Regions from separate parts of the Cupriavidus sp. GW823-FHT06D04 genome, predicted to be linked through region 1. Evidence: predicted binding sites of a transcription regulator. Region 1 holds the regulator's gene; each other region holds the start of a gene.

What was found. Region 1 encodes sigma-54, which starts transcription at its own class of promoters, with help from an activator protein. Its sites were predicted from a motif close to TGGCANGNAANCTGCTTT; they were not measured.
Region 2: the regulator sigma-54 is predicted to act here: its motif matches at 1,169-1,186, upstream of AC1Q7H_RS05100 (pilin).
Region 3: the regulator sigma-54 is predicted to act here: its motif matches at 8,721-8,738, upstream of AC1Q7H_RS11070 (ammonium transporter).

The regions. Positions count from the first base shown of each region.
Region 1 is NZ_JBXAHL010000002.1:117,268-127,511, reverse strand. Features, by position in the region: gene lptC (LPS export ABC transporter periplasmic protein LptC) at 1-206, shown strand, start outside; gene lptA (lipopolysaccharide transport periplasmic protein LptA) at 275-925, shown strand; gene lptB (LPS export ABC transporter ATP-binding protein) at 983-1,783, shown strand; gene AC1Q7H_RS04275 (RNA polymerase factor sigma-54) at 1,919-3,406, shown strand; gene hpf (ribosome hibernation-promoting factor, HPF/YfiA family) at 3,455-3,805, shown strand; gene ptsN (PTS IIA-like nitrogen regulatory protein PtsN) at 4,261-4,716, shown strand; gene hprK (HPr(Ser) kinase/phosphatase) at 4,797-5,768, shown strand; gene AC1Q7H_RS04255 (PsiF family protein) at 5,931-6,323, shown strand; gene rapZ (RNase adapter RapZ) at 6,441-7,325, shown strand; gene AC1Q7H_RS04245 (LON peptidase substrate-binding domain-containing protein) at 7,417-8,076, shown strand; gene mutY (A/G-specific adenine glycosylase) at 8,100-9,278, opposite strand; gene AC1Q7H_RS04235 (dynamin family protein) at 9,378-10,244, opposite strand, start outside.
Region 2 is NZ_JBXAHL010000002.1:298,235-308,478, forward strand. Features, by position in the region: gene AC1Q7H_RS05095 (TerC family protein) at 237-932, shown strand; gene AC1Q7H_RS05100 (pilin) at 1,254-1,742, shown strand; gene AC1Q7H_RS05105 (PglL family O-oligosaccharyltransferase) at 1,842-3,644, shown strand; gene AC1Q7H_RS05110 (hypothetical protein) at 3,646-4,152, opposite strand; gene AC1Q7H_RS05115 (hypothetical protein) at 4,167-4,601, opposite strand; gene moaC (cyclic pyranopterin monophosphate synthase MoaC) at 4,830-5,309, opposite strand; gene AC1Q7H_RS05125 (beta-barrel assembly-enhancing protease) at 5,407-7,245, shown strand; gene AC1Q7H_RS05130 (AraC family transcriptional regulator) at 7,326-8,234, opposite strand; gene AC1Q7H_RS05135 (hypothetical protein) at 8,546-8,788, shown strand; partial or broken gene AC1Q7H_RS05140 (transposase) at 8,698-8,976, shown strand; gene AC1Q7H_RS05145 (DUF2946 family protein) at 9,276-9,857, opposite strand; gene AC1Q7H_RS05150 (YheT family hydrolase) at 9,906-10,244, opposite strand, start outside.
Region 3 is NZ_JBXAHL010000006.1:61,293-71,536, reverse strand. Features, by position in the region: gene AC1Q7H_RS11095 (glucan biosynthesis protein G) at 1-1,531, shown strand, start outside; gene mdoH (glucans biosynthesis glucosyltransferase MdoH) at 1,504-4,116, shown strand; gene AC1Q7H_RS11085 (hypothetical protein) at 4,222-4,809, opposite strand; gene AC1Q7H_RS11080 (Bcr/CflA family multidrug efflux MFS transporter) at 5,196-6,401, shown strand; gene AC1Q7H_RS11075 (mechanosensitive ion channel family protein) at 6,421-7,275, opposite strand; gene AC1Q7H_RS11070 (ammonium transporter) at 7,487-8,689, opposite strand; gene AC1Q7H_RS11065 (HU family DNA-binding protein) at 9,197-9,478, shown strand; gene AC1Q7H_RS11060 (acyl-CoA thioesterase) at 9,688-10,173, shown strand; gene AC1Q7H_RS11055 (CreA family protein) at 10,188-10,244, shown strand, end outside.

The DNA.
Region 1 (10,244 bases):
TGACCGCCGCATCCAGTTATTTCCAGCTGCTGATCAATGACGACATCGTCAAGACCGACAAGCCAGTCAAGCTGACGCGCGGCCCGTCGGTGATGACCGCCAACGGCCTGATCTTCAACAACGTCACGCGCGAAGTACAATTGCTCGGCAATGTACGCGGCACCATCATCACCGGGCCGTCCCCAGGCCGCGCGCCGGGGTCCTGAGCCCCGGCCCGGGGGCCGCACCAACCCGCACCAACGTACCCAGACGCCCTCAAGCAACCCCTGCCAACATGACTGCTTCCCTGACGACATCGTCCCGTCGACGCACCGCCCCGGCTCTGCTCGCCCTGGCCATGGCCTTCGGCCTGCTGGCCCAGCCCGCCCTGGCCGAGCGCGCGGACCGCGACAAGCCGATGGTGCTGGAGGCGGACAACGCCAGCTACGACGACGTCAAGCAGATCTATACGCTGACCGGCAACGTGGTGCTAACCAAGGGCACCATGATCCTGAAGTCCGACGCCGCCGAACTGCGCACCGACCCCGAGGGCTACCAGTTCGCGGTAGCCACCGCCAAGCCGGGCAAGCAGGCCTACATCCGCCAGAAGCGCGAAGGCGTCGACGAATACATCGACGGCTGGGGCGACCGCATCGAGTACGACGGCAAGCAGGAGTACTCCAAGCTGATCGGCAATGCCCGCATGGCGCGCCTGCAGGGCGCCAAGCAGGTCGATGAGATCCGCGGCGCGGTGCTGACCTACGACAGCCGCAAGGAGTTCTACACGGCCGCCGGCGGCGGCAGTGGCGACGCCGCGGCCGCCAATCCGTCCGGTCGCGTGCGCGCGGTGCTGTCGCCGCGCCAGGACCAGAAGGCCGGCGCCACGGGCAATGGCGGCTCGCCGCTGGACCTGAAGACGGCGCCCGCGCCTGCCAACAAACCCTGACGCCTGGCGCCGGCTTGCCTGCCCGCGCCAGAAACGCCTGAACGCCAGACCGTGCCAATGACCGATACCGCAACCATCGCCGACAAGCCTTCCGTCGAAGCCTCCACCGTCCTTCCCGGCGGCAGCACGCTGGTCGTGCGCCACCTGAAGAAGCGCTATGGCTCGCGCACGGTGGTCAAGGACGTCTCGCTCGACGTGAAGAGCGGCGAGGTGGTCGGCCTGCTCGGGCCTAACGGCGCGGGCAAGACCACCTCGTTCTACATGATCGTGGGCCTGGTGGCGCTGGACGAAGGCGATATCGTGCTCGACGGCGACCACATCAGCGGCCTGCCGATCCACGAGCGCGCGCGCATGGGGCTGTCGTACCTGCCGCAGGAAGCCTCGGTGTTCCGCAAGCTCAACGTCGAAGAGAACATCCGCGCGGTGCTGGAGCTTCAGGTGAGCAACGGCAAGCCGCTGCCCAAGACCGAGATCGAGCGCCGCCTGGATTCGCTGCTCGACGACCTGCAGATCGCGCACCTGCGCAACAACCCGGCGCTGTCGCTGTCGGGCGGCGAGCGCCGCCGCGTGGAAATCGCGCGCGCGCTGGCGTCGTCGCCGCGCTTCATCCTGCTGGACGAACCCTTCGCCGGCGTGGACCCGATCGCCGTGGGCGAGATCCAACGCATCGTCAGTTTCCTCAAGGCACGCAATATCGGCGTGCTGATCACCGACCACAACGTGCGCGAGACGCTCGGCATCTGCGACCACGCCTACATCATCAGCGAAGGCACGGTGCTGGCCGCGGGCCAGCCCGAGGAAATCATCGCCAATGACGCAGTGCGGCGCGTCTACCTGGGCGAGAACTTCCGCATGTGACTTAACGGCCTGCCCGCGAGCGGCAGGCCTCTTCGCGGGCGCGCGTGGGCCCTCCCACAGCCAGCGGCGATCGGACCGCATAAGCGATAGCAATTTCCGTTCCAACAACGGAAAGATGCGCATAGAATAGCTCGCATGAAACCGTCGCTACAGCTCCGTCTTTCCCAGCATCTGGCCCTGACCCCGCAACTGCAGCAGTCGATCCGGCTGCTGCAGCTCTCCACGCTGGAACTGCAGCAAGAGGTCGAACAGGCGCTGACGGAAAACCCGCTGCTCGAGCGCGAGAACGACTGGATCGAAAGCCCGCTGCGCGTGGCGGCCGACGGCTCGGTCAACCTGCAGAGCGCACCGGCGCCCGCCCCGGCTGAGCCCCAGGGCAATGGCGAGGCTCGCGCCGACGGCGCGGGTGACGACGACAGCTATGGCGACAGCGGCAACGGCAACGGCGACGACTACGGCAGCGGCGACTGGAGCCTGGACGACTTTGCCCGCCGCCCCCAGGGCGACGAGGATGAAAAAACGCCGATGCAGCTGCGCGAGGCCGAGCCCACGCTGCGCGAGTACCTGATGGAGCAGCTCACGCCGCTGAAGATCTCGGCGCGCGACAAAGGCCTGGCCATCTTCCTGATCGAATCGCTCGACGACGATGGCTACCTGAGCGCATCGCTTGAGGAGATCTGCACGGAGTTGCCGGAAGAACTCGAGTTCGAGATCGACGAAGTCCACGCCATCCTCACGCTGCTGCAGAGTTTCGACCCGCCCGGCGTGGGTGCGCGCAACGCCGCCGAGTGCCTGGCCCTGCAGTTGCGACGCCTGACGCACCCGCAACGCGAACTGGCGCTGAACATCGTTAGCAATCACCTGGAGTTGCTCGCAGTACGCGACTACACGCGGCTGAAGAAGGCGCTGCAGGTAGATGAAGTGGCACTGAAGTCCGCACACGAACTGATCCGCTCGCTGGCGCCCTACCCCGGCCATGCGTACAGCCGCCCGGAAGCGGACTTTGTGGTGCCGGACGTGTTCGTGCGCAAGGGTGGCGGCGGCTGGATCGCGCAGCTCAATCCGGATGTGATGCCGAGGCTGCGCATCAACGATATGTATGCCCAAATCCTGCGTGGCGCGAAGGGTGAGTCCGGCACGGCCGGACTGCAGCAAAAGCTGCAAGAGGCGCGCTGGCTGATCAAGAACATCCAGCAAAGGTTCGACACAATCCTGCGTGTCTCGCAGGCCATTGTCGAGCGTCAAAAGAACTTTTTCAGTCACGGCGAAATCGCCATGCGCCCCTTGGTTTTGCGGGAGATTGCCGATACACTGGGTTTACACGAGTCAACCATCTCCCGGGTGACGACCAATAAATTCATGGCAACGCCGATGGGTACTTTCGAACTGAAGTACTTCTTCGGCAGCCACGTGTCCACCGAAACCGGTGGCGCGGCTTCATCAACGGCCATCCGCGCCTTGATCAAGCAACTGATAGGAGCCGAAGACCCGAGGAATCCCCTTTCCGACAGTCGCATTGCCGAACTGCTGGGTGAGCAAGGCTTTGTTGTTGCGCGCCGCACTGTTGCCAAGTATCGCGAAGCCCTGAAGATCCCCGCAGTCAATCTCCGCAAGTCTTTGTAGCCGAGCCCACCGCCTGCCTGGTGAGGCTCTTTCAGAAGGAGAAGCGCTATGAACTTCAAGATCAGTGGACACCACCTGGACATCACGCCCCCTCTGCGTGAGTACGTGGAAACGAAGCTGGAGCGAATCGTCAGGCATTTCGATCAGGTCATTGGCGTTAGCGTGCTGCTCTCTGTCGACAACCACAAGGAAAAGGACCGGCGTCAGTACGCGGAAATTAATCTACATCTCAAGGGCAAGGACATCTTTGTCGAGGCGCATCACGAAGACCTATATGCAGCGATCGACGCACTCGTCGACAAGCTGGACCGTCAGGTGATCCGCTACAAGGATCGCGTGCAAGGCCACGACCGCGAAGCGGTCAAGTACCAGATGGCCGCAGCGCAAATGCAGCAATGACCGTGCCCGGCAGCCCCGCAGCGGGCTGCTGAATCAGGATTGAACAGGCAAGCCGCGCCACGAAGCGCGGCTTTTTTGCGCCCTTGCGTTCCGGGTTGCCGCCGGCATGCCGCGCCCGCACTGGCGGTGCGGCCCGGCTGTGGCGCCGGAGCCAACGCTTTTCACCCGAATGGGCAAGAGTGTTCGCAAGCGCAGCGCCAAGGTGTATGCTGCGCCATACAAAGAGAGGGAATCCTGGCCGCGCCCCGCATCGGTGCGCCGGCTCCCGGCCCGGAGGCACGATTGCATCACCATGTATCGTTCTGCACCGGCTTGCCCCGCTGCGCTGCACAATACGGGGGTAGTCGCTGCTCTATAATGGGCCGGACGCCTCCGGCCAGGCCAACGGCAGCCCGGAGCCAGCCCACTGCCCCGCGGAACGATCTGCCCGCTAACTGAAATCCTGCGCATCGCCCATGAATCGTTTGGCCAAATTGCTGCCACCCGGCAACATCACCCTGGACGTCAGCGTCACCAGCAAGAAGCGTGTGTTCGAGCAGGCCGGGCTCCTCTTCGAGAACAACCATGGTGTGGCGCGCGCCATCGTGACGGACAACCTGTTCGCGCGCGAGTCGCTGGGATCCACCGGCCTGGGCGCCGGCGTGGCGATCCCGCACGGCCGCATCAAGGGCCTGAAGCAGCCGCTGGCCGCCTTCATGCGCCTGGCCGAGCCGATTCCGTTCGAATCGCCGGATGGCAAGCCGGTATCGCTGCTGATCTTCCTGCTGGTGCCCGAACAGGCTACGCAGCAGCACCTGGAAATCCTGTCAGAAATCGCGCAACTGCTTTCCGACCGCGACATGCGCGAAGGACTGGCCACGCTGCCGACGCCCGATGCCGTCCATCAGTTGCTGATCGCATGGCATCCCTGATCCCCTGATCCCCCAGGCGGGCCGGCACCAGACCGGGCAGGCGCCAGGCGCTTCGCAAACCGCCCCACCAGTCATACCGCATGGAACTCACCGGCGTCACCTCCCAGTCCATCTTCGACGACAACGCAGCCGACATCAAACTCTCGTGGGTGGCCGGCCTGGAAGGCGCGGACCGCGCCTTCGACGTGGAGTTCGCCCGCGAAGCCACCTCCGCCGCCGACCTGGTGGGCCACCTGAACCTGATCCACCCCAACCGCATCCAGGTGCTCGGCAAGCCCGAAATCACTTATTACCAGCGGCTGGACGATGAGACCCGCAAGCGCCAAATGGGCGAGCTGATCCTGTTGGAGCCGCCCTTCCTGGTGATCGCCGACGGCATGGAGCCGCCGCCCGACCTGGAACTGCGCTGCACGCGCTCGTCCACGCCGCTGTTCACCACGCCGGTGTCGTCGGCCGCGGTGATCGACCACTTGCGCCTGTACCTGTCGCGCATCTCCGCGCCGCGCGTGACCATGCACGGGGTCTTCCTCGACATCCTGGGCATGGGCGTGCTGATCATGGGCGAATCGGGCCTGGGCAAGAGCGAACTGGGCCTGGAACTGATCTCGCGCGGCCACGGGCTGGTGGCCGACGATGCCGTGGACTTCGTGCGCCTGGGGCCGGATTTTATCGAAGGCCGCTGCCCGCCGCTGCTGCAGAACCTGCTTGAAGTGCGCGGCCTGGGCCTGCTCGACATCAAGACCATCTTCGGTGAGACCGCGGTGCGGCGGAAGATGAAGATCAAACTGGTGGTGCAGTTGGTGCGCCGCAACGACGGCGAGTTCGAGCGGCTGCCGCTCGATTCGCAATACCTGGACGTGCTGGGCCTGCCGATCCACATGGTCAAGATCCAGGTGGCGGCCGGGCGCAACCTGGCCGTGCTGGTCGAGGCCGCGGTGCGCAACACCATCCTGCGCCTGCGCGGCATCGATACGCTGCGCGACTTCATGGACCGGCAGCGCGCCGCGATGCAGGCCGATGCGGTTTCGCGCGGCCAGGGCCGCCTGCTCTGAGCCCCAGCGTTTTCATTTGCTTACAACGGCGTTGACGCAGAACGTCAACGTTCTTCAGGCATGCTCCGTTTTGTGCTGTAATGGGCATCGCGCCCGTTACGGAAGCTGCAACGCCGGCAATGGCGCGCGGCCATGAAGTTTTCCACACCCAGGAGAGCAAGCATGAAGAAACTGATCGCGATGTGCGCGCTGGTCACCCCGATGATCGCCGCCAGCGCTTTTGCACAGACCACGGCCACGCCGGCAACCCCCGCCACGCCAGCCAAGCCAGCGGCCACCGCACCGGCAACGCCGGCCATGCCTGCCACGCCCGCCACCCCGGCTACCCCGGACAAGCCCGCAGCCAACGCCCAGCAGGACAAGATGAAGGCCTGCAATACGCAAGCCGCCGGCAAGAAGGGCGACGAACGCAAGGCGTTCATGAAGGAATGCCTGTCCAAGGGCGCGTCCAAGACCCAGCAGGAGAAAATGGCTTCCTGCAGCAAGTCGGGCAAGGGCAAGAAGGGCGACGAATACAAGGCCTACATGAAGGAATGCCTGTCCAAGGCAGCCTGAGCCGCAGCCAGCGCTGCAAACTGACGGCAAAAGCATGGCGAACCGCGAGGTTCGCCATGCTTGCTTTGTGCGTGGTGTCATGACGCCTTCATCACGTGATGCTATGCTTCAGTTGCTATGCGCATCATCCTCATCACCGGCATATCCGGTTCCGGCAAGTCCGTCGCACTGAACGTGCTCGAAGACGCAGGCTACTACTGCGTGGACAACCTGCCGGCTCAGTTCATCCCGGAACTGACCCGCTACCTCGACAGCCAGGGCTATACGCACCTGGGCGTCGCCACTGACATCCGCAGCCGCGAGTCGCTCGACCAGCTGCCCGACACCGTGCGCGCGCTGGCCGCGGAGCACCAGGTCGAGGTGGTGTTCCTGACCGCCAGCACCGACGCACTGGTGCAGCGCTATTCCGAGACGCGCCGCCGCCACCCGCTGTCGGTGCGTACCGACGGCATGCCGGGCCCTGGCGTTGAACCGGCCTTCAACGACACCGCGCTGATGGAAGCGATCGAGATGGAGCGCGCGCTGCTGAGCCCGCTGGCCGAGGCCGCGCACCGCATCGACACCAGCAATGTGCGCACCAATACGCTGCGCAGCTGGATCAAGGAGCTGATCCGCGACGACAGCCAGCGGCTGACGCTGCTGTTCGAGTCGTTCGGCTTCAAGCATGGCGTGCCCAGCGATGCGGACATGGTGTTCGACGTGCGCTCGCTGCCCAACCCCTATTACGACCTGGCCTTGCGCCCGCTGACGGGGCGTGACACGCCGGTGATCGACTTCCTGCAGGCCCAGCCAATGGTGCTGGCAATGGCCGAGGATATCCGCGCCTATGTGGAAAAGTGGCTGCCAAGCTTCATTGCCGACAACCGCAGCTACCTGACCGTGGCGATCGGCTGCACCGGCGGGCAGCATCGCTCGGTCTATATTACGGAAAGGCTTGCCAACTACTTCCGGGCGCATGGTAATGTGCTGGTGAGACACCGAGAGCTCGCACCGGCGGGCTGACGCAGGCGGGACTGCCCACTGGGATCACTGGCATCTGCGCACCGCGTTGGCCGGCTGGCCCATTGCTGCGCGATACCCAAGCTGGCACTGCATGTCCTCGACCGACCTCTACCGTCCCACGGGATCAGAAGTTCCGCCACGGACGCTCGACAACCTGCCGCTGTTCCCGTTGCACACCGTGCTGTTTCCCGGTGGACGGCTGCCATTGCGCGTGTTCGAGGCGCGCTATGTCGACATGGTGCGCAACTGCTTGCGCGACAACACACCCTTTGGCGTTTGCCTGATCGAAAGCGGCGAGGAAGTGGCCCGGCCGGACCAGCCTACCGTGCCCGAGCTGGTCGGCTGCCTGGCGGAAATCGTCGACTGCAACATGGAGCAGCTGGGCGTGCTGCTGATCCGCGCGCGCGGCCGCGAGCGCTTCCATATCGTCAGCCATGACACCCGCGACGACGGCCTGCTGGTCGCCCGCGCCGAGGTGCTGCCCCCCGACATCATCGACTGCAAGCTGGAGCTGCTGGGCGAATGCCTGGATGCGCTGCGGCGCATTGTCACGCGGCTGCACGCCGAGCACCCTGACCGGCTGCCGTTCGACGAGCCCTACCTGTGGGACGACCCGAGCTGGGTCGCCAACCGGCTGTGTGAGTTGCTGCCGGTGCCGCTCAAGGCCAAGCAGATGCTGATGGCGCTGCCCGATGCCGGCATGCGCATCGAGATCGTGCACCGCTACATGCGCCAGAACCACATGCTCTAGGCGCGGATCCCCAACCCCAGACTTCAGAACAGCCCGCCGCGCGCCTGGTCCTCCAGCAGCCTGCGCACCGGCGCGGGCGTCCCCACCGCATCGAGATCGTCAAGCGAGATCCAGCGCTGCGCGGCTTCCGCGGCGCTGTCCTGCGCCATCAGGCTTGCGCCGTCCGCACTCACATCGACCCGGATGGCACGGATCAGCAGGCGGAAGTGCGTGAACACATGGGTCAGCTCGCCGGTCAGCGCGGCGCGCGCGGGCTTGCCGAAGGCGCTGGCATAGTCGAGCGCCGCCGCCTCGGCGGCTTCCGCGTCGAAGGGCACGCTGTCGACCGGCATCTCAGGCAGGCTCCACAGCCCGCCCCAGATGCCGCTGCCGGGGCGCAGGCGCAGCAGCACTTCGCGCTGGCGCCGGACCAGCAGCATCACCGTGCTGCGCTCGGGGATGGCCGCGCGCGGCTTGGGCGTGGGCAGCACGCCGGTGAGACCGTCGCGGCGCGCCACGCAGTCGGCCGACAGCGGGCACGCGCCGGCATCGGCCAGGCAGGCCGGCTTGCCGCGCGAGCATACCGTGGCGCCCAGGTCCATCAGCCCTTGCGTATAGGCGATCATGTCCTCGGCCTGGCGCGGGCCTGCCGCTGGCAAGGCCAGCTCGGCCAGCTGCCACATGCGCGTTTCCACCACGCGCTCGCCCGGATGGCCGTGGATGCCGAAGCAGCGCGCGAACACGCGCTTGACGTTGCCGTCCAGGATCGGCGAGCGCACGCCGGCGCTGAACGCGGCGATCGCCGCGGCGGTGGAGCGGCCGATGCCGGGCAACGTGGCCAGCAGCGCGGGATCGGTCGGGAAACGGCCACCGTGCTCGCTCACCACCTGCATGGCGCAGCGGTGCAGGTTGCGCGCGCGCGAGTAGTAGCCCAGCCCCGCCCATAGCGCCATGACCTGGTCGGCAGGCGCCGCCGCCAGTGCCTGCACCGTGGGCAGCTGCGAGACAAAGCGCTGGAAGTAGTCGATCACCGCGCTCACCTGGGTCTGCTGCAGCATGATCTCCGACAGCCAGATGCGGTACGGGTCGCGCGTGTTCTGCCACGGCAGGTCGTGCCGGCCATGCTGGCGCTGCCAGTCGACCACGCGGGCGCCGAAGTCGGGCGGCACGCGGATATCGTCGGGGATGGCGGGAACGGCACGGGGGGCTGGTTTGCGGGGCATCTGGGTGAAACGTTCTGAAGCGCGGGGGCACGGCGGCGCACCAAAGTAAATGGCGCCGCTCAGTGCGGCGCCACATGATATACCGGCTTCAGGATCTGGCTACGCCACCGCAAGGCTCGCGCTGTCGGCGGCGGCCGTCGGCCGCAGCAGCCGCTGCGCGTAGCCCTCGATACGGCCGCTGCGCTCGTCCAGGCCGTTGAGCACTTCCTCGAGCTCGGCAATGCGGCTTTCCAGCGTGTCGGTGGCCTCGTGGATGCGCTCGATCGAATCGACGCGCCGGCGCAGCTGCTTCTGGTGCTCGCGCACCTGCGCCTCCAGCGGCGTCATCACCGACTTGAGCCAGACCTCGATATCGCGGTTCAGGTCGCGGAAGTTCTCCAGCACGCGGCTGGCCATGGTGCTGAAGGCGCTCTGCACCAGCTGCGGGCGCGAGCGCGTCAGCATGCTGACCGTGCCGAAGTGCGCATGCACCAGGCGCAGCGTTTCCTCAAGCTCGGCCACGTAGCGCTCGGCAGTGAACTGCATCGGCGCGGGCAGCGTGAAGCCGTGCTCGGCGTTGAAGCGCCGGTACATGCTTTCGATCAGCTGGTGCAGCTGGCCGATCTTGTTGTCGGCATCGGTCACCAGCCTGGTCAGCTGCGCGAACAGCGCGTCCATGTCTTCGCGCAGGCCGCGCGAGAAGAAGCGCTCTTTCATCTGCTCGCGCGCGCTGCGCATGGTGAGGCGCACGTCGCGCAGCTGCAGGCTCTTGATGATGTCGGCACTGTGGCGGCCGAAAACCAGGCGCAGCGCCTGGAACTTGCTGATGCTCTGCTCGAACTCTTCCTTCTCGCCCTGCACGCGCATCAGCATGTGCTTGACCATCGCGTGGTTCTTGCCGCGCAGGCCGCGCAGCTCGAACAGCTGCTCGACGATATCGCGGCGGCGGGTCTGCAGCAGCTGCTGCGCGGCGCGCGCCATGTCCTG
Region 2 (10,244 bases), 180 kb from region 1:
ATGTTCAGTACGTCGTTTCCGCCTGCGCGGAAATGATAAGACATTGCCCCCGCCGCGTGCGGGGGCAATGTCATTCTGGTGGGACACTTACTAGGGTATCTCCCAAGCGGCACCAGCCGGAATTGAAACCGAATCGTAAGGTTCGTGCGTTAAACAGTCATGTCTGTGTTTTCAGACATCCGAATTGCCGTCATATGACGGGTCGGACCTATAGATAGAACTCGAGGAGCCTCCCCGTGGAACTGCTGTCTTCCACCACTTTCTGGATTGCGTTGGGATCGATCATCCTGACCAATATCGTCCTGTCCGGCGACAACGCGGTGGTGATCGCGCTCGCCTCGCGCAACCTGCCGCCCGCCCAGCAGAAGAAGGCCATCTTCTGGGGCAGCGCCGCCGCCATCATCATGCGCGTGGTGCTGACCGTGGCCGCGGTCAAGCTGCTGAGCCTGCCGTACCTGAAGATCGTCGGCGCCGTGCTGCTGGTCTACATCGGCGTGCAGCTGCTGACCGGCGATGACGACGAGGAAGGGCACGATGGCAAGGACAATATCTGGGCCGCCATCCGCACCATCCTGATCGCCGACCTGGTGATGTCGCTCGACAACGTGGTGGCCGTGGCCGCCGCTGCGCAGAAGGGCCCCGAAGGCAGCCAGCTGATGCTGCTGATCATCGGTCTGGGCCTGTCGATCCCGCTGATCGTGTTTGGCAGCACGCTGCTGCTCAAGGTCATGGAGCGCTTCCCGGTCATCATCGTGCTGGGCGCCGCGCTGCTCGGCTACCTGGCGGGTGAGATGCTGGTCAGCGACCCGGTCGACGCCGCCTGGTTCGAAGTCCACGTGCCGCACGCCCACCTGGTATTCGGCGCCGCCGGCGCGATCCTGGTGGTGCTTATGGGCAAGCTGCTGAGCCGCCGGTCGGCACAGACCGCCTGACGAGGTTCCGCCCAGGCGAGAAGGGCGGCCAACTGGCCGCCCTTTTTCGTTGGCGCGCCGGCAAGGCGGTCGTCGGTGCCTTGGCCAACTAACTCATGTGAGTGATCGCACATTTTGTCGGTTGGGCGCGGTGGTAGGGGGGCGCAAGTGACAAATTTTGGCGCATCCGGCAAGCATCCCCCTGACGGGTGACGAAATTTGTCGTTTTTTTACCCCCTGCGGATGGGGGATGCCGCTGGCACGCTTACTGCTCAATAGTCCCCGCGTCACGAAACCGAAGACGTGCAACGCTCAACTAAAATCTCTTCGAGGGGTCAAATCATGCAACGGGTACAACAACTGAAGAAACTGGGCCGTCGTGTCCAGAAGGGCTTTACGCTGATCGAACTGATGATCGTGGTGGCGATCATTGGTATTTTGGCGGCGATTGCGATTCCGCAGTATCAGGATTACGTGACGCGCTCGCGTTGGTCGGACAACATCACTTCTATTGCTCCCCTGAAACAGGCGATCGCGGAATGCGTTCAAAACAACGCTCAGACGGCAATTGCAGCGCCTTGCAATGACGTTACCGCAACGGGCCTGCCCAGCGCCAATGGTGGCGGCTACACGGCGGGCGTTCCTACTCCCACGAATGCCACAGTGACTTATGCCGCCGGCGTGATCACCCTCACGGGTACGGCTGCCGCAGGAAACTGTGTTGTAACGGTCACGCCGACGCCCTCGGCAACTTCTGTTGCTTTTGTTGTTGCAAACGCAGCCGGCGCAGGCGGTGCAGCGGCTTGTACCAAATCCAAGACCGGCGTCTAATCTGGTTGAGAATCTTTGGGGGGAAGGGCGCCTTCGGGCGCCTTTTTCTATCCCCTTCGTCCAAGCTATCATGCGCCTTTTCTCCAACAAGGCGTTCTCATGCTGCCGTCCAGGACTGTCATTCCGGCGATAGCCGTTGTCCTAACGATTGCCTTTCCGCTGCTAGTTTCCCGGCACACCCTGCCGCTAGCCACCTTTTACGGCGAATGGACAGCCGCACTCTGCGCCACCGCCGTCATCGCGATCCATGCAGTCCGACAGCCAACTGCATCGCGTTCCGTGTCGATGCCGTGGATATCGCTGCTGTTTGTCTGGCTGGTCGCTGTCAGCCTTGTACTCAGCGTCACCGGCAACTCTGATATCACCGGCAGCAGCCTCGTCACTGTTCTCACGCTGCTCCTTGGCGCGATGGTGACGCGTGCATCCTGGGGGTACTGCCGCGCATTGCCAGCGTCCAATCGTGACATTGCTGACACCCTCGCTACGGCTTTCCTCATCGCTGGCCTGCTTGGTGTCGTGACGCAGTGGGTACAACTGTTCCACCTTGAACCCCGCGCCTTCGGTCTAGTCTCCACCTACTTCTACGACGCCAACCGCCGCCTCTGGGGCAACCTGAACCAACCCAACCACCAGGCCACCGTTGAAGGCCTAGCGTTGGTGGCGTCAGTGTGGCTGGCCTCGCGTGGCCGCTTGCGTTTCCCGATGTGGCTCGCCGCGGTGGCCTTGCTGGAAAGCGGCGTCGTGCTGTCCGGTTCGCGCACCGGCGTGCTGCATGTTGGCCTGGCTGCGGTCTATGCACTGGTCGCAGCGTGGCTCGCACGAGGCGGGCGGCGCGACTCGGATCCAATGCAGCGACCGGTCGGTCTGCTCGTCGCAGCAGTAGCAATGGTGGCGATGCTGCTGATCCTGCAGCCCGCGATCCGCGCGGCAGGGCAAGCCTTCGACTGGCGCCTGTTCGACACCATCGCCCAACTCGAAGCAGAAGACCAGATGTCCGCGCGCGGCGCGCTGTGGACCCACGCGCTGGCAATGTTCCGCTCCCACCCCTGGTTCGGCGTCGGCTGGGGCGAGTTCGGCTGGGCGCAGTTCCAGCAAATGCAGCAAGTCGGCGTGAAGGTGGAGATGTCCCTGCACGCCCACAACGCCATCCTCGACTTGCTGGCGAAGACGGGCATCGTCGGCGCCGCCGGCGTAGGCCTGATCCTGCTGGCGTGGCTATGGCGCGTGGTTCGCGTTCGCCTGTGGCACGGCGATAGCGAAGAGCGCAAGCAGACCGTGCTGGTTCTTACCTGGCTGGCGATGCTGTGCGCGCATTCGATGCTCGAATACCCGCTGCATTACCTCTATTTCTTCCTGCCGTTCTGCTTCATGCTCGGTTGGCTGGAGCCGTCAGGCTTCGGGCGTTGGCGCGTGCCGATGCCAGTGGCACGGGCGCTGGCGATCGCGTTTGTCGTGGTGGCCGCGGCCGTGCTGGCCACCATGTGGCAAGACTACCGCCGCGCCGAAGCCCGCGAATACGCCAGCAGCGAAGGCCACCGCAATGCCTTGCCGATGCCGCGCTTCTGGTTCCGCCAGCACGCGCAGGCCGACGCTGCCGGCCAGGCCACCATCACGCCGGCCAATGCGGCAGAGTTGTTGCCCGCCCACATCGCCGCCGTCCACCTGCTGCCTACGCCGACCATGATCGCGCGCACCGCATGGCTGCTGGCGCTGACCGGCGATCCTGCGCAAGGTCGCCAGTGGATGGAACGGCTGCGCTGGTACTACCTTGGCGATGAAGTCGCGCAATACGCTGAGATTGCGAAGGCATGCCGCGACCTGACGCCAGATGAACGCCCGCAGGCATTCTGCGCATGGGTTGGCGACCGTTCGCGTCGGTACTCCGAATGGCCCCGGGGCTGACCTAATAGTACGGATACGGGCTGTAATATACCGGTGGCGGAGGCGGCGGATTGTAGTAATACCGCGGCGCAGCGGCGACGCGTCCGGGGGCGGGCACGCGGTTGCCGCTGGCGTACATGCACTGTACGTAGGCGGCATCGTATTGCTGTTGCGTGCCGTAACCCGCGTACTGGGCATTGCCCGCGCCGACCGCCGCGCCAGTCAGCAGGCCTACGCCCGCACCCACCGCCGCACCCGAACCGCCATTAAAGGCCGCACCCGCCGCTGCGCCCAGCGCGGTGCCGACTACGGCGCTGCCGACGGCCGCATTGTTGGCGGCCTGCGAGGATGAGACACCGCCCACCCGCCCGAAGGCGAACTGGCGGCAGTTGTAGTCGTCGGCGCGGAACTGTTCGAAGCTCTTGCCGGTGCCCGGCAGCACCATCACGCTGGGGCCGGCAGGCATCACGGCGCACGCGCCGAGGGTCAGGGTGGCCACGGCCAGCGTGGCGCGGGTCAGGGCATGCATGGTGTCACCCCGCATCAGGAGTTGGCCGGCGGCTGTGCCGGTATGCGCTGCCAGCCGCCGGGACAGGACTGCACATAGGGGTAGTAGCCTTCGGGCTGGTCGCAGTGGTACCACCAGCCCTGCTGCGGCGCTACGCCGTCCGGGCCGGGGACCGGCACGGGGCCGTTCGGTCCCTGTTCGATGTACTGCGGCGGCGCCGCGGGTGCGGTGACCACGGCGGGCGGGTAGTAGTACGGGGCGGGGTAGCCATACGGGTAGCCGCCGTAGAACACGCCGGGCCCGAAATAGAGGCCCACGCCGACGCTTGTGCGCGTCTTGATAAAGCCGCCGCGTGCGTCGCTATCGTGCAAAGCGGCATCGTGGAGATCGGCCCGCCCGGCGAGGGCGGCGCCGCTTGCGGCCGTGGCCGCCAGTGCCAGGGCGATCTGGCAGAGCATGCGCCCGTTCATGGTATCCACCTCTTCCCCGCGCGCACCGCATGGCACGCCACGGACAGGGTCAGCAGGCTGCAACCAGCGTGGGCCTGCAATCGTATTGAATACCAAATTGTCCCGCGCCGGCGCCACGGCGGCGCGGCTGGAAATGCGGCGTTACCTTTATTACCGGGGAACGACGTTGGCGTAAGACGTCGTGACAGGGCCCATCGCGGCGCGTGTTGCAGGCGTCACGTGTGGAGGTCAGCCGGCCGCCACCCAATCCCCCGACTTGCCCCCATGCTTTTCCAGCAACTTCACATTGCCGATTACCATGCCGCGGTCCACTGCCTTGCACATGTCGTAGATCGTCAGCAGCGCCACCTGCACGCCGGTCAGCGCTTCCATCTCCACGCCGGTCTGGCCGCGGGTTTCGGTGCGCACGGTGCAGGCGACGGTGGCGGTGGCCTCGTCCAGTGCGAACTCGACCGCCACCTTGGTCAGGCCGATCGGGTGGCATAGCGGGATCAGGTCGGCGGTGCGCTTGGTGGCCATGATCGCTGCCACGCGGGCGATGCCGATCACGTCGCCTTTTTTTGCGCTGCCGTCGCGCACCAGCGCGAAGGTGGCGGGCTCCATGGTGATGGTGCCCGTGGCCACGGCGACGCGGTGGGAGCTGGCCTTGTCGCCGACGTCGACCATGTGGGCCTGTCCGGCGGTATCGAAATGGGTGAGCTGGGTCATGATCGTGAGCTTCAGTGCGAACTGCGTGCAGGTGGCCGCCAGCGTCCCTGGGAAGCATCCGATGGGAACGGCCACGGGAGGCCGCTATCATAGCAACATGTCAAAACACCCATCGCTTCGCAGGTCTGCAGCACGCGGCCCTGGCGCCGTGGCGGACGCTGTTCCTGCCGGTTCGGCGTCACATCGCGGCGACGACAGCCATTGCCGCGCTGGCGGCGCATGGATGCCATGGCGGCGGCCACTGGCGGCGTTGCTGGCGCTGACGTTGGCGGCGCCGGCCTGGCCCCAGGGTACGCCGCGCCCGACCACGGCGCCAGCCACGCCGGTGGCGGCTGCACCCGTGGCCAGGCCGCCGCAGCCGGTGCCCGCCATCTCGGGCGAGGCCAGCGACCAGGTCTATGACAACCTGAACCGCAGCGTGAAGGCGGGCCAGAAGTCCGAGTTCGGCCTGCGCACCAACAACGCGGTGGTGGAGGCCGGCGGCGTGCAACTGCCGGACCTGGGCGACCCGTCCACGGCGTCGCTGTCGCCCGACATGGAAAAGCGCCTGGGCGACCGCATAATGCGCGATATCCGCCGCGACCCGCTATACGTGCCGGATCCGCTGCTGTCCGATTACCTGAACGCGCTGGGCTACGGGCTGGTGCAGGCGGCGCGGCGCCAGAATATCTCCGGTTCGACCGGCGCGGGCACCTTTGCCACCGGCTTCGACCTGTTCGCGGTGCGTGACCGCAGCATCAACGCGTTTGCGCTGCCGGGCGGCTATATCGGCGTGCATACGGGGCTGCTGGTGCAGTCCGATACGGAATCGGAGTTGGCTTCGGTGCTGGGCCATGAAATCGGCCACGTGATGCAGCGGCATATCGCGCGCGGCATCACCTCGCAGGACCAGTCGATGTGGATCGCGCTGGCCTCGATGGTGCTGGCGGGCCTGGCCGCCACGCGCAGCCCGGATGCGGCGGCGGCGCTGGCGATGGGCGGGCAGGGCGCGGCCATCGCCAACCAGCTGTCGTTCTCGCGCGGCGCCGAGCGCGAGGCCGACCGGGTCGGCTTCCAGATACTGACCGCGGCGGGGTTTGACCCGCAGGGCATGCCCGATTTCTTCATGCGGCTGCAGCGCGCATCAGGGACTGCGGAAAACTCGGTGCCGTCCTATGTGCGGACCCACCCGCTGACCTCCGAGCGGATTGCCGACATGCAGGATCGTGTCAGCCATGCCAGCAAGCGCAAGGTCGCCAATACGCCCGAATACGAGTTTGCGCGGATGCGGGCCCGCGTGATCCAGGAATCGTCGCCCAGCGACCTGCAGAACCTGCGCGCGGCCCTGCGCACGCAACTGCCGGGAGCAACGGTACTGCGCGCTCCGGCGCTGCACTACGGCCTTGCCTTTACCGAGCAGCGGCTGGGCCGCTACCCGGCCGCCGAGCAGGAGCTGGCCGAGGCGCGCCGCCTCTACGGCAATATCCCCGGCGCCACCTCGGGCAGCCCCATGCTGGACGTGATGACAGTGGAACTGGCGCGCGCCCAGGCCCGCGTGCCCGAGGCGCTGTCCCAGGCCACTGCCTCGATGAAGGCGTTCCCGCTGTCGCATGCGGTGGCGATTGCCTATGCCGATACCCTGGTCGGCTCAGGCCGCTATGAAGAGGCCGTGCGCTTCCTGCGCGACCGCACGCGCCAGGAGACCAGCCGCAGCGATTGGTGGGAGCTGCTGGCGCGCGCCTACGCGGGCCAGGGCAAGCGCTTGCAGCAGCACCAGGCGCTGGCCGAAAAGTATGCGATGGACGGCGCCTACCAGGCCGCGATCGAGCAACTGCAGATCGCGCGCAAGGCCGGCGACGGCGACTTCTACACGCTGTCCGAGGTCGATGCGCGCCTGCACCAGCTGGAGCGCCAGTACCGCGAGGACAAGCAGGACAGCAAGGGCATGCCTAACTGAGGCACGCTGCACTTGTTGTCACGAAGTCATCGAGAGCACCAGCGTCGTCCCCGCATGCAGCCGGGGACTCCCTCTTCCATTCACTCTGCAAGCTTGGCCGGCCCGATGTCTCCGGCCAGTGCCTGCCGCGGTGTCATGCCGAAACGCTCCCGGAACAATTTGCCGAACGCCGACGGATCGGCAAAGCCGCAGGCATGCGCGATCGCGCCGATGTGCGCGGACTGGCCGGCCCGCTGCAGGTATTCGCGGCTGCGGCGCAGGCGAATCTCGCGCAGGGCCGCCATGACGCGCAGGGGCTCTCCCTCGAACAGCCGGTACAACTGTGCGCGCGAGCAGTGCAGGAACGCGGCAATCCGGTCGGGCGTGAGGTCGTGCTCGTGCGCATGCTGCTCCATGAAGCGATACGCGGCCTGCAGTTGCAGCTTGCCGGAGCGCCACCGGGCATTCCCGGCATCCGCTCTGGCGATGTCCGGATGCGTAGCGATAAGCTGCAACGCCATGCCGACTGTACTCTCCATGACCACGCCAAGGGCGGCGCGGTCAAGCCGGGGACCGTGAGCGGCAAGCATGCGCAGCTGCATGGAAACAAACGGGGCAAGCGAGGACGCCGTCAGCAGCGTGGCGATACGGCCCGGATTCGCGGGATCGTGGCCAAGCGCCTGGCGCACGGTCTCGCGCGGCAGGCGCAGGTAGCAGGTGGAGGACTCGGTCCAGTCCGATGACATCGGCTGGCCGCAATCGAACATGAAGAGTTCGCCGGCACGCACGACGGTGCGCATGCCGTCCTTCTGCTCCACCCGGTACTCGCCGCGGTCAAGCAGGCAGATGGCGATGTGCTCGTCGGTGCTGCGCACGCGCTGCGGTGTCAGCCAGGTGCGAACGACCGAGCTGGTGCAGTGGATAAACTGGGCGCCGGCACCTTCGCCCTTGTTGCGGGCATGTATCTGCAGGCGAGCTTCGCCTGTGTGGCATGCGGCTATGCGAATCACGCCGACGTGGTCGGCGCGATCAACATTTTGGCGCGGGGGCACCGCGTTGCAGCCTGTGGAGAGTCGGCGTAGTCAAGCCGCTCTACGAAGCAGGAACCCACCGAAGTGACTATGTAGAGCATCACGTAGCGCCGTAGGAATCCTCGTCCTTTCCGCCGTAAGGCGGCAGCCGAAGGCTGAGGACGGGGAGAGGGACACCGCCCGCCAGTAACGCTAGCGGGGGTTCGACGATGAGGGGCTCTCGCTTGACCGACGGCATCGATGTGCCAAAGTGAAGATCCGAACCATCACTTGAGGTAAGGAGAGCCCAAATGAATGCTACGACATATGGGCTGGATCTTGCAAAGTCGATCTTCCAACTCTACTGGGTCGACCCAGAGACGGGCGAGACGCACAGCCGGCGCCTCAGCAAGACCCAACTGATTTCCTTTCTGAGCAATCGCACCCCCGGCAAGTTCGTACTGGAGGCGTACCAACCCAGAGTGGCACCGGCGGCAAGGTTCACCTCGGCCATATCAGCAAACGTGGCGATCCCTATTTGCGCAAACTGCTGATCCATGGCGCACGCATCGTGCTGACCCGCTCGAAGCGGCGCCCGTGCTGGGCTGAGGCCCTGCTGGTCAGGCGCCCGACCAATGTTGCCATCGTCGCGCTAGCCAACAAGATGGCGCGCACCGCCTGGGCATTGCTTGCCCATCGCCGCGTCTATGAACCCGGCTATGTCAGCGCACGGCCTGCGTAGCGAAAGCACGACCACAGCAGGGCACAAACGAATACCTTCAGGGTTGCACAGGGTAAGGAGATAAGGTGTGATGGCAAACTAGGTCGGACCGCGGGAACGCAAACCCGATGACATCCAAGCGGCTTACAGCCCGTCGTGGGAGATGGGGACGTTCCCGGCTGATTCCATCAAGGCCCGCAGGCACGTTCCTGCAGCAAGGTCGGATATAAGACAGCAACCCATACCTACAAGCCAAAGCCCTTCAATTTACCTTGGCATCCGGGCGGTGTTCATATAAGGATGTCAAGGGGGCGGTTGCGTCAGGCCGCCGGCTGGCGCACGAAGCCAAAGCGCTTGGGCACCTCGCTCTCGGCAATCGGCTCGATCGGGATGTCGCGGCCATCGTGATGGAATACGCCCAGGTCCGTGCCGCAGGCTTCGCCATGCCAGGTGCTGGCGCCGCTGAACAGTTCCAGGTCGTGGTCGTGCAGCAGGGCGCCCTGCTGTGCCGGCAGGCTGCCTTGCGCCATGCCTTCGACCGTGCCGGCCAGCACCACATTGCCGTGCTCGTCGGCGAAGCAGGCCTGCAGCGTGAAGGGCTGCTGCGTGGTGGTGCGCAACGCGCCTTCATGCAGCCGCACGACCCACGGCGCATAGCCCAGCGATACGAACACCCGTTGCGGACCGTTCTGGAAGTACCAGGCGCCGCGCTCGTCGCACAGGTAGTTGCGTTCGATAAAGCCGATCAGCGCTTCATGGCGGATGGGGTCGCCCGACAGCCCGTGCTGCTGGGCGTATTCATTGCGCAGGCGCCACTGCCCGCGGCGGTCCAGTGCCAGCCAGCCGTAGGCATTGGGCACGTTGGGCCAGCGTGCCATGGCTTGCCTGACGATCTCGTCCATGTCTGTCTCCTCGGGGGGCCGGTGGCTTATCGTGCCGCTGCACCCGCCCTACATCATGCGGTCAAAAAAACCCAGGATCCGTGCCGGCAGCCATTCGATATCTCCGCTGAAGCGCCCGTCGGGCAGCAGCGGCAGGTGCCGGCGCCAGCCCTCGGGCGGGGTCATGAAGCCGACATGGCCGCCGTGCTCGGGCTGTTCCAGCCATACCTGGGGGCTGGCGTCGGCCGGGCCGGGCAGGTGCCGGGCCGGCAGGAAGGGATCGTTGCGCGCATTGAGCACCAGCGTGGGCACGGCGATGTCGCGCAGCACAGGTTTGCTGGCGGCGCGGCGCCAGTAGTCGTCGGTATCGATAAAGCCATGCAGCGGCGCGGTGACGACGTTGTCGAA
Region 3 (10,244 bases), on a different contig from region 1:
CCGCCGCGCGGCACGGGCGGGTGTGCGGATCGCAGCCTGGCTTGGTGGCAGTACGCTGGCGCTGTGTGCCATGGCCGCCCATGCGTTCGATTTCGACACCGTGGCGGCGCGCGCGCGCCAGCTGGCGGCCTCGCCCTACAAGGCGCCGCCGCAGAACCTGCCGCGCGAGCTGCGCGAGCTGTCATACGAGCGCTACCGCGAGATCGAATACAAGCCCGAGCGCTTTGCCTGGCGCGGCACGCGCTCGCCGTTCGAGCTGTCGTTCTTCCACGAGGGCATGGTGTTTGACCAGCCCGTGCGTATCCATGAAGTGGTGGGCGACAGCGTGCGTGAATTCCGCTTCGACCCGTCCGCGTTCAATTACGGCCCGCACAAGGTCGATGCCGGCAAGCTCAAGGGCCTGGGCTATGCAGGCTTCCGCATCCTGTACCCGCTGAATCAGGGCAAGCGCAAGGATGAGCTGGCGTCGTTCCTGGGCGCGAGCTATTTCCGCGCGCTGGGCAAGGACCAGTGGTACGGGTTGTCGGCACGCGGCCTGGCGGTCGACACCGCGCTCAATTCGGGCGAGGAGTTCCCGCGCTTTGTCGAATACTGGATCGAGCGTCCCGGCCCCAATGCCAAGGAGATCACGATCTACGCGCTGATGGATTCGCGCCGCATGAGCGGCGCGTACCGTTTCACCATCAAGCCCGGCGCCGAGACCGCGATGGAGGTCAAGTCTCGCCTCTACCTGCGCGAGAACGTGACCAAGCTGGGCCTGGCGCCGCTGACCAGCATGTTCCTGTTCGGTGAGAACCAGCCGTCGGCCGCGCAGGATTTCCGCCCCGAGGTGCATGACTCTGACGGCCTGTCGATCCACCTGGGCACCGGCGAATGGGTCTGGCGCCCGCTGGTCAATCCCAAGCGCTTGCTGGTCACCTCGTTTGCGGCGACCAATCCGCAGGGCTTCGGGCTGATGCAGCGCGACCGCACCTTCAACAGCTACCAGGAGATCGGCTCATGGTATGAGCGCCGGCCCAGTGGCTGGGTGCAGCCGCGCGGCAACTGGGGCTCGGGCCGGGTAGAGCTGGTGCTGATCCCGACGCCGGACGAGACCAATGACAACATCGTCGCGTACTGGGTGCCGGACAGCCCGCCCAAGCCGAAGCAACCCTTCGACTATGAGTACCGGCTGCTGTGGCAGAAGGACGGCGAACAACAGCCGCCGCTGTCGTGGGTGACCCAGACCCGCCTGGGGCAGGGCCAGACCCGCAACAAGGAAGACACGAGCTTTTCGCTGGTGGTGGACTTCGAAGGCCCGGCCTTCGGCAAGCTGCCGGCGAACGTGCGCATCGACCCGGTGGTTTCGGCCGATGCCAACGGTGAGCTGCTGAAAACGTCGGTGCAGCGCAATGAGGCGACCGGCGGCTGGCGCATGACCATGGTGATGCGCCGCAAGGACGAAACCAAGCCGGTTGAGTTGCGCGGCTATCTTCGCAACGGCAATACAACCCTATCCGAGACATGGAGCTACATCTTACCCCCAGGCTAAAGCAGCGACCGGCCAAGGCGGCGGCATGCGAGCGCTATGTCGACCGCCTGCCGGTATCGCCTGAAGTGCGCAGCGAACTGCTGGCGGACGGCGCGCCCGCGACGCCGGTCGCACCGGTCACGCCCGTGGCATCCGTTGCCCCCGTGATCGCCGTTACCGCCGACGGCCGCGATGCGCAGGACGCGATCACGCGCCTGCAGTCGCGCCTGGCGGCCAAGGACACGCCGCCCGCGCAAGGCGGCAGTGCCTACGCCTCCGTCGGCCGGCGTTTCACGATGGCATACGGCAATCCCCAGGTGGATGGCGCACCGCTGCTGCAGCGGCGCGAAGACGGCACCGTGAAGGTCGACACCGGCCCCGAGCCCGAGCGCAGCTCGATGGTGCCGCGCCAGTGGCCGCCGCATATCGTCACCGGCTGGCTGCGCAATACCTGGCGCCACATGCTGGGCCGCCCACCCGTGCCCGAGACCTGGGACACGCTGCACGACGGTCCCGATGCCGAAGGCAAATGGCATCCGGCTGGCTCGCACCGCCGCTGGTTCCTGCTGGGCCTGGTCGTGATCCAGACCGTGCTGGCTACGTACTTCATGAGCAATGTGCTGCCGTACCATGGCGCCGATCCGCTCGAGATCGCCATCCTGGTGCTGTTCGCCGTCCTGTTCTCATGGGTGTCGGCCGGCTTCTGGACAGCGATGATGGGCTTCCTGGTGCTGGCCAAGGGCGGCGACCGCCACCTGATCTCGCGCTCGGCCGCGCCCGACGGGCCGATCGCGCCCGAGGCGCGCACCGCGATCATCATGCCGATCTGCAATGAGGACGTGACGCGCGTGTTCGCCGGGCTGCGCGCCACCTATGAATCGCTGGCGCGCACCAGTCACCTGTCCAACTTCGATTTCATCGTGCTGTCGGACAGCGGCAATCCGGACCTGCGCACCGCCGAGCATGACGCGTGGATGGAGCTGTGCCGCGCCGTCGGCGGCTTCGGCCGCATCTTCTACCGCTGGCGCCGCCACCGCGTGAAGCGCAAGACCGGCAACGTGGCCGACTTCTGCCGCCGCTGGGGCAGCAAGTACCGCTACATGGTGGTGCTCGATGCCGACAGCGTGATGAGCGGCGACTGCCTGGCCACGCTGGTACGGCTGATGGAAGCCAACCCAGGCGCGGGCATCATCCAGTCCGCCCCCCTGGCAGTGGGCCGCGAGACCCTGTACGCGCGCGTGCAGCAGTTCGCCACGCGCGTGTACGGGCCGCTGTTCACGGCCGGCCTGCATTACTGGCAGCTGGGTGAATCGCACTACTGGGGCCATAACGCCATCATCCGCGTGCACCCGTTCATCGAGCACTGCGCGCTGGCGCCGCTGCCCGGCCGCGGCCCGCTGTCGGGTGAGATCCTGTCGCACGACTTTGTCGAAGCCGCGCTGATGCGCCGTGCCGGCTGGGGCGTGTGGATCGCCTACGACCTGGAAGGCTCGTACGAAGAACTGCCGCCCAACCTGCTGGACGAGGTCAAGCGCGACCGCCGCTGGTGCCAGGGCAACCTGATGAATTTCCGGCTGTGGCTCAAGCAGGGCTTCCACGTGGTGCACCGCGCGGTGTTCCTGACCGGCATCATGGCCTACCTGTCGGCGCCGCTGTGGCTGCTGTTCCTGCTGCTGTCCACGGCGATGCTGGCCAAGCATGCGCTGGTGCCGCCGGAGTATTTCACGCAGCAATATCAGCTATTCCCGACCTGGCCCGAATGGCATCCGGAGAAGGCGCTGGCCTTGTTCTCTGCCACGGCCACGCTGCTGTTCCTGCCCAAGCTGGCCAGCGTGGTGCTGCTGATGAAGCAGGCGCGGCGTTATGGCGGGGCGGTGCAGCTGATTGCCAGCATGCTGATCGAGGTGCTGCTGTCCGCGCTGCTGGCGCCCACGCGCATGCTGTTCCATACCAAGTTCGTGATCGCCGCATACAGCGGCTGGGGCATCTCGTGGAAGTCGCCCCCGCGCGAAGACACCGAGACCACCTGGGGCGAAGCGTTCCGCCGCCACGGCTGGCACACCGCGCTGGGCCTGGCTTGGGGTGGTCTGGTGTACTGGCTGAACCCGTCCTACGTGCTGTGGTTGTTGCCGATCGTGGGCTCGCTGGCGCTGTCGATCCCGTTGTCGGTGATGCTGTCGCGGGTGTCGTTCGGTCGTGCCTCGCGCAATGCGGGCCTCTTCATGATCCCTGAGGAGACGCAGGTACCGCGGGAAATCGTCGAGACGCAACAGCATGTCGAAGCCGCGGCCGAAACGCCTGACTTTGTCGACGCCGTGGTGGACCCGGTTACCAATGCGCTGATGTGCGCGACCGCCACGCCGCGCGTGGTGCAGCCGGAATCGTCCCGCAGGCGCCATGAGGCCCTGGTCGAGCATGCGCTCACGCATGGCCCGCGCGCGCTGACCCCCGCGCAGAAGCATGTGCTGCTGGGCAATCCGTTTGCACTGGCACGCCTGCATGAACTGGTATGGGGCTCGCCGCTGGCCGATGCCGGCTGGAAGGACACGCGCATCCTGGTGCGGCGCGCGGCCAACGTGCTGCCGCTGCGCCCGCGCGCTGCCTGAGCGGGACTGACGCAAAACGAGAACGGCCCGCATCTGCGGGCCGTCTTTTTTGCGCGGGCGGCGTGCCGTCACGCGTCAATTGCAATCGATTCTTGTTTGTGTTGGCTAGCGCAGCGCCGCCGTGCAGATGGGCGCGTTGATGTAGACATCGCCGATGCGGCGCTCGCCACGGTCCTTGCGCGTCATGTAGCGGAACATCAGGCTGATGCCAAGCTTGGTCAGGATCTCGACGTCGCGGTTGGCGCAGATATTGCGCTGCAGCGGCGCGGCGTAGTTGACCTCGAAGCTGGCCAGGTCCAGCATCGGCCCGCGGTAGTTGGTGAGCTCCAGCTGGAACAGCACATGCTTGCCGGGGATCGACTGGCAGCGGCGCAGCCGCGTTTCGCCGTCGATTTCGATCGGCAGGGCGTCGTTGAGCTGGCGGCAGGCGCGTGCCAGTACGTTGTCGGGCCGTGTGGTGTTGCGCAGCAATTCGGGCACGCCGGCGGCGCCGGTGTTCTGGCCGGTGGCAGCGCCCTTGAGCATGCGTGACAGCGGGTCGGCCTCATCGATCGCGGGGGCCGGCGCCGAGGCGGCGACATTGCGCGCCTGCACCGGCGCGGCGTTGCCGGGCTGGGGCAGCAGCAACAGCAGCGCAGCCGCGAGTGCGGCCGGGCCTAGCGAAGCGGGAAGCGGCGTGTGTCGTATTCTCATGCAGGCTAACGTTGCCGGGACCGATACTGTCGTCCGTCTCTGCGTGGCCGACGGTGTGGCTTGCGCCGACAGGCTGGCATTGTACCCTCCACCTTGCCGCAGGTGAAAGCCGCGCCACCCGGCAAGGGCATCTGCAGCGCCGATTCGCGCTGCCGTGATCGCAAATGACCTGACCTCACTATTCACCAATAGCGCCAACTTCGCCAGCACCATCGGACCCGACTTAGGCAGGGCAGTTTTTCTGAACGACTGTTTCAAAACCCTGCACGCCAGGACCGTACCGCCTTCGTTATGCTGTGCAACAATTGCGCCTTTTCACGGGTTGCAGGCGCGGGCCGCAAGCAGGCTGGCCGTGCGTGACAACGCCGTTCCCCCGGATACTTTCCATGCCCCGTTCCACCAGCGCGGCTTCTCCCGCGCGCTTTCCTGCCTGGCTGCTGATCTGCGGTTCGCTGATGGCGATCGCGCCGTTGTCGATCGACATGTACCTGCCGAGTTTTCCGTCGCTGGCTGGCGATCTCGGCGTGGACATCGGCCAGGTGCAGTTGACCCTCGGCACATTCCTGGTGGGGTTGGCGCTGGGGCAGGCCTTCTATGGGCCGTTCAGCGACCGCTTCGGGCGCAAGCCGCCGCTCTATGTCGGCCTGTGCCTCTACGTGGCCGCCGCGGTGGGCTGCGCGCTGGCACGCAGCGTGGAGTCGCTGATGCTGTGGCGCTTCCTGCAGGCGCTGGGCGGCTGCGCCGGCATGGTGATGGCACGCGCGGTAATCCGCGACCGGCTTGAGGCGCATGAGTCGGCGCGCGCTTTCTCGTCGCTGATGCTGGTGATGGGGGTTGCGCCGATCCTGGCACCGATCGTCGGTGGCGGCATTCTCTCGGTATCGGGCTGGCGCACGATCTTCTGGGTGCTGGCGGCGGCCGGGATGCTGATCCTGCTGCTGGTCCACCTGCGCATGGAAGAATCGCTGGACCGGCGCCATGCGGCGCCGCTGCGGCTCGGCACCGTGGCGAAAAGCTATGCCGAGCTGCTGCGGGATCGCGAATTCCTCGGCTACTCGCTGTCTGCCGGTTTCGGCTCGGCAGGCATGTTCGCGTATATCTCCGGGTCGCCGTTCGTGCTGATCCAGCTGCACGGCATCGCGCCGTCGCACTACGGTTTTGTGTTCGGCGCCAATGCGCTGGGCCTGATCACGATGTCGCAGCTCAACGCCAGGCTGGTGCGCGGCCGCTCGCTCGATCAGGTGCTCGGGGGCGCGCTGCTGGCGGCCTGCGCGGCGGGCCTGGCGCTCGCTTTTGCCGCGCTTGCAGGCGTGGCGGTGCTGCCGGTGCTGCTGGCGGGATTTTTCGTCTTTATCGGCGCGCTCGGTTGCGTATCGCCGAATGCGTCGGCACTGTCGCTCGCCCATCAGGGCCATCGCGCCGGCACGGCCTCGGCGCTGATGGGCACGCTGCAGTTTTCACTCGGCACGCTGGGCGGCGCGGCCGTCAGCCTGTGGCGCGACGGCACCGCGCTGCCGCTGGGCGTGGTGATGGCGGCCTGCGGTGCAGGCGCGGTGCTGATGCGCTACTACGGGCGCTCAGGCCCCCGTTGACACCGGCTGCGAGCCGTCGTCAGGCGGCCTGTTGCGCGGCGGCTTGCTGGGCGGCAGCCTGTTGCACCACCACCATCTGCGCCGGCATCGGTGCGGCATAGCCGGCCTGGCCGAAGCTCTCGCGGATGATGCGGTTGGTATCGAAATAGACTTGCCAGTAGTGGTCATTGTGGCAGTGCGGACGCACCGCCAGCACCGGGCCGACCAGCGTGAACTCCAGGATCTCGACGTCGATCGGGGGCTCGGCCAGCACGTTGGGGATCTCCGCGATGCGGGTCTTCAGCAGCGCTGCCGCATGGGCAGTGTCGGTGCTGCCGGCAAGCTGCGCTTTCAGTTCGACGCGCCGGTACGGGTTGGCCGTAAAGTTCTGGATGGTATCGCTGAAGATCTTGTTGTTGCCGACCACGGTTTGCACATTGTCTGGCGTGTCGAGCGAGGTGGCGAACAGGCCGATCTCGCGCACCGTGCCGGTCACGCCGCCGATTGTCACGAAGTCTCCTACCTTGAACGGGCGCAGCACCACCAGGAACGCACCGGCAGCGAAGTTCGCCATCAACCCCGACCAAGCCATGCCGATGGCCACGCCAGCGGCGGCGATCAGTGCGGCAAAGGTCGTGGTCTGGATGCCGAAGTAGCCGAGGATGCCAATCACCAGCACCACGTTCAGCGTCACGGTGACGATCGAGCCGACATAGCGCAGCAGCGTGGGATCGACCTGCTGCTTGCCGAGCGCGTTCTGCACCATGCGCACGACAAAGTGGATCAGCCAGCGGCCGATGACCCAGAAGGCAAGGGCCGCCAGGATCTTGACCCCGAATTCTGTCGCGTAGGTGACAACCAGGGCCTTGAGGTTATCGAAGGTAGTGGCATCCATCGGCGTAGTCCTTTAATGTTGGTGTCCGGCCGGCCGCCGGCACAACATCCCCCGATTCAGCCGGCAGCGATGTGCTAGCCCTGCGCGCTGTTGCGGCGCAATACATGGGCACGGCAATTATTGAGACGCCGTACCGGAAGTGCAAGCAAATTATTGTTAAGACAAGCTGCCTTGCGCAGCTTGTCTATTTAAATCAGGACGGCCCGCACCATTACCAGTTGGTTTCCCGCTCCGGCGTTGCCGAAATCCGGTGCAAGGTCAGGTCCGCTCCGTTGAATTCGCCTTCGGCATCCAGCCGGATGCCCACCAGCTTCTTCAGCGCGCCATATACCAGGGTGCCGCCGGCCAGCGCCACCACGATGCCAAGCACGGTGCCAATTGCCTGCGCGCCCAGCGACACGCCGCCCAGCCCGCCCAACGCCCTGGCCCCGAAGATGCCCGCAGCAATGCCGCCCCAGGCGCCGCACAGCCCGTGCAGCGGCCACACGCCGAGCACGTCATCGATATGCCATTTGTTCTGCGCCAGCGTAAACATATAGACAAAGAGCGCGCCGGCCACCGCCCCGGTGATCAGCGCGCCGAGCGGGTGCATCAGGTCCGAGCCCGCGCACACCGCCACCAGCCCGGCCAGCGGCCCGTTGTAGGCAAAGCCCGGGTCGTTACGTCCGGCCGCCCAGGCCGCCAGCGTGCCGCCGGCCATTGCCATCAGCGAGTTGATCGCCACCAGGCCGCTGACCTTGTCGACCGTCTGCGCGCTCATGACGTTGAAGCCGAACCAGCCCACAGCCAGCACCCAGGCGCCCAGCGCCAGGAACGGGATGTTTGAGGGCGGATGGGCGCTGATGCGGCCGTCCTTCTGGTAGCGCCCGCGCCGCGCGCCCAGCAGCAGCACCGCCGGCAGCGCGATCCAGCCGCCCAGCGCATGCACCACCACCGAGCCGGCAAAGTCATGGAACGGTGCGCCGGCCACGCGCGTGATCCAGTCCTGCACGCCAAAGCGCTGGTTCCAGGCGATGCCTTCGAAGAACGGATAGACAAAACCCACCAGCACGAAGGTGGCGACCAGCTGCGGATTGAAGCGTGAACGCTCGGCAATACCGCCCGAGATAATCGCCGGAATAGCCGCGGCAAATGTCGCCAGGAAAAAGAACTTGACCAGTTCGTAACCGTTTTTCTGCGCCAGCGTTTCGGCCCCGGACATGAACTGCACGCCGTAGGCAATGGTGTAGCCGATAAAGAAATAGGCGATCGTCGAAACCGCAAAATCCACCAGAATCTTTACCAGTGCGTTGACCTGGTTCTTCTTGCGCACCGTGCCCAGTTCCAGGAAGGCAAAGCCGGCGTGCATGGCCAGCACCATGATGGCGCCTAGCAGGATAAACAGGGCGTCGGTGCCGGTCTTCCAGTTGTCCATAGTGACCTCATGCTCAAAATGGGAGCGTGGGTATGCAAAAAGCATTCCAGCAATGGCCGCATCCTGGTGCCACGTGCACCTTGTCGGGTAAAACCGCACCGGAATGCCGCGCGCAGACCGGGGCGGCGCTGTTGGCACCGTTGCCACTGGCATCGCCGTGGTGGTGCGGATGCGCCGAAATGGCGCGCAGCGGCGGCGCAGGCTGAACCGTTATGGTGCGACGCCCCATTTGTGGGAATTTGTCCTATGCTCTGGTTTGCCCCGGGCGCGAGCCGGCCTGGCGTTGCCGCGCGGCAGGACGGCCTGGCAAAGTCGGCTTCTGGCAAGCGGGAAAAGCGATGGAAATTGCCCGCTAACCGGCCTCAATCAAGGATTTGCGGGTTTTTTTGTCGCATTGGTGCCACTGGGGATTGCTCTACGCGCAACGGGCAGATTAGACTGCGCCGATCGATGGCTTTGCCGCGAGGCACGCACATCGGTGACGACGACCAACAAGGGAAATCAGCCATGAATAAAGGTGAACTGGTATCGGCCATCGCCGCGGAAGCAGAACTGAGCAATGCCGCCGCCGAGCGCGCGCTCAACGCAGCGCTGGACAGTATCAAGAAGGCAGTGGCAAAGGGCGATTCGGTGACGCTGGTGGGCTTTGGCAGCTTCAGCGCCGGCAAACGCGCCGCCCGCACCGGCCGCAATCCGCGCACCGGTGAAACCATCAAGATCCCGGCCGCCAAGACGGTCAAGTTCTCTGCCGGGCAGGGTTTCAAGGACGCGGTGAACAAGAAGAAGTAAGCAGTTTGCGTCCACAGCGTGAAAAGCGGCCTTGCAGGCCGCTTTTTTGTTGCCCGGCACGGCCACCCTTGCCGGCACCGGGCTGCCGCCGGCAACGGCGGGCACGATCCGGGTTAAACTGCCGGCGCCAGCGTTCCGGCGTGCATTCAGGCAATGCCGCCCTCGCAGGTTCGCCCCCGAAATCCCGCCCCGCAATCCGTACCCGCATCATGAACGACCAGTCCCACCAGCTTTCCATGACCGTGCTGATGACGCCGGACATGGCCAACTTCTCCGGCAACGTCCACGGCGGCACCATCCTCAAGTACCTGGACATGGTTGCCTATGCCTGCGCCAGCCGCTACGCCGGCCGCTACGTGGTGACGCTGTCGGTCGACCAGGTGGTGTTCCGCCAGCCGATCCACGTGGGCGAGCTGGTGACCTTCCTGGCCTCGGTCAACTTCACCGGCCGCAGCTCGATGGAAATCGGCATCAAGGTGGTGACCGAGAACATCCGCAGCAAGCTGGTGCGCCATACCAACAGCTGCTACTTCACCATGGTGGCCGTGGACGACAACGGCACGCCGGCCGAGGTGCCGCCGCTGGAGCCGCGCGACGAGGTGGAGCGCCAGCGCTTTGCCGCCGCCCAGCAGCGCCGCGCGCTGCGCCAGGAAATGGAAAAGCGCCACGACGACATCAAGTCGTCGGTGACCTGAATACCGACCCCGCCATGAAGCGCAACTGCAATCGCATCCGCACGGTCCTGGCCGTCGCCTGTCTGGCGGCC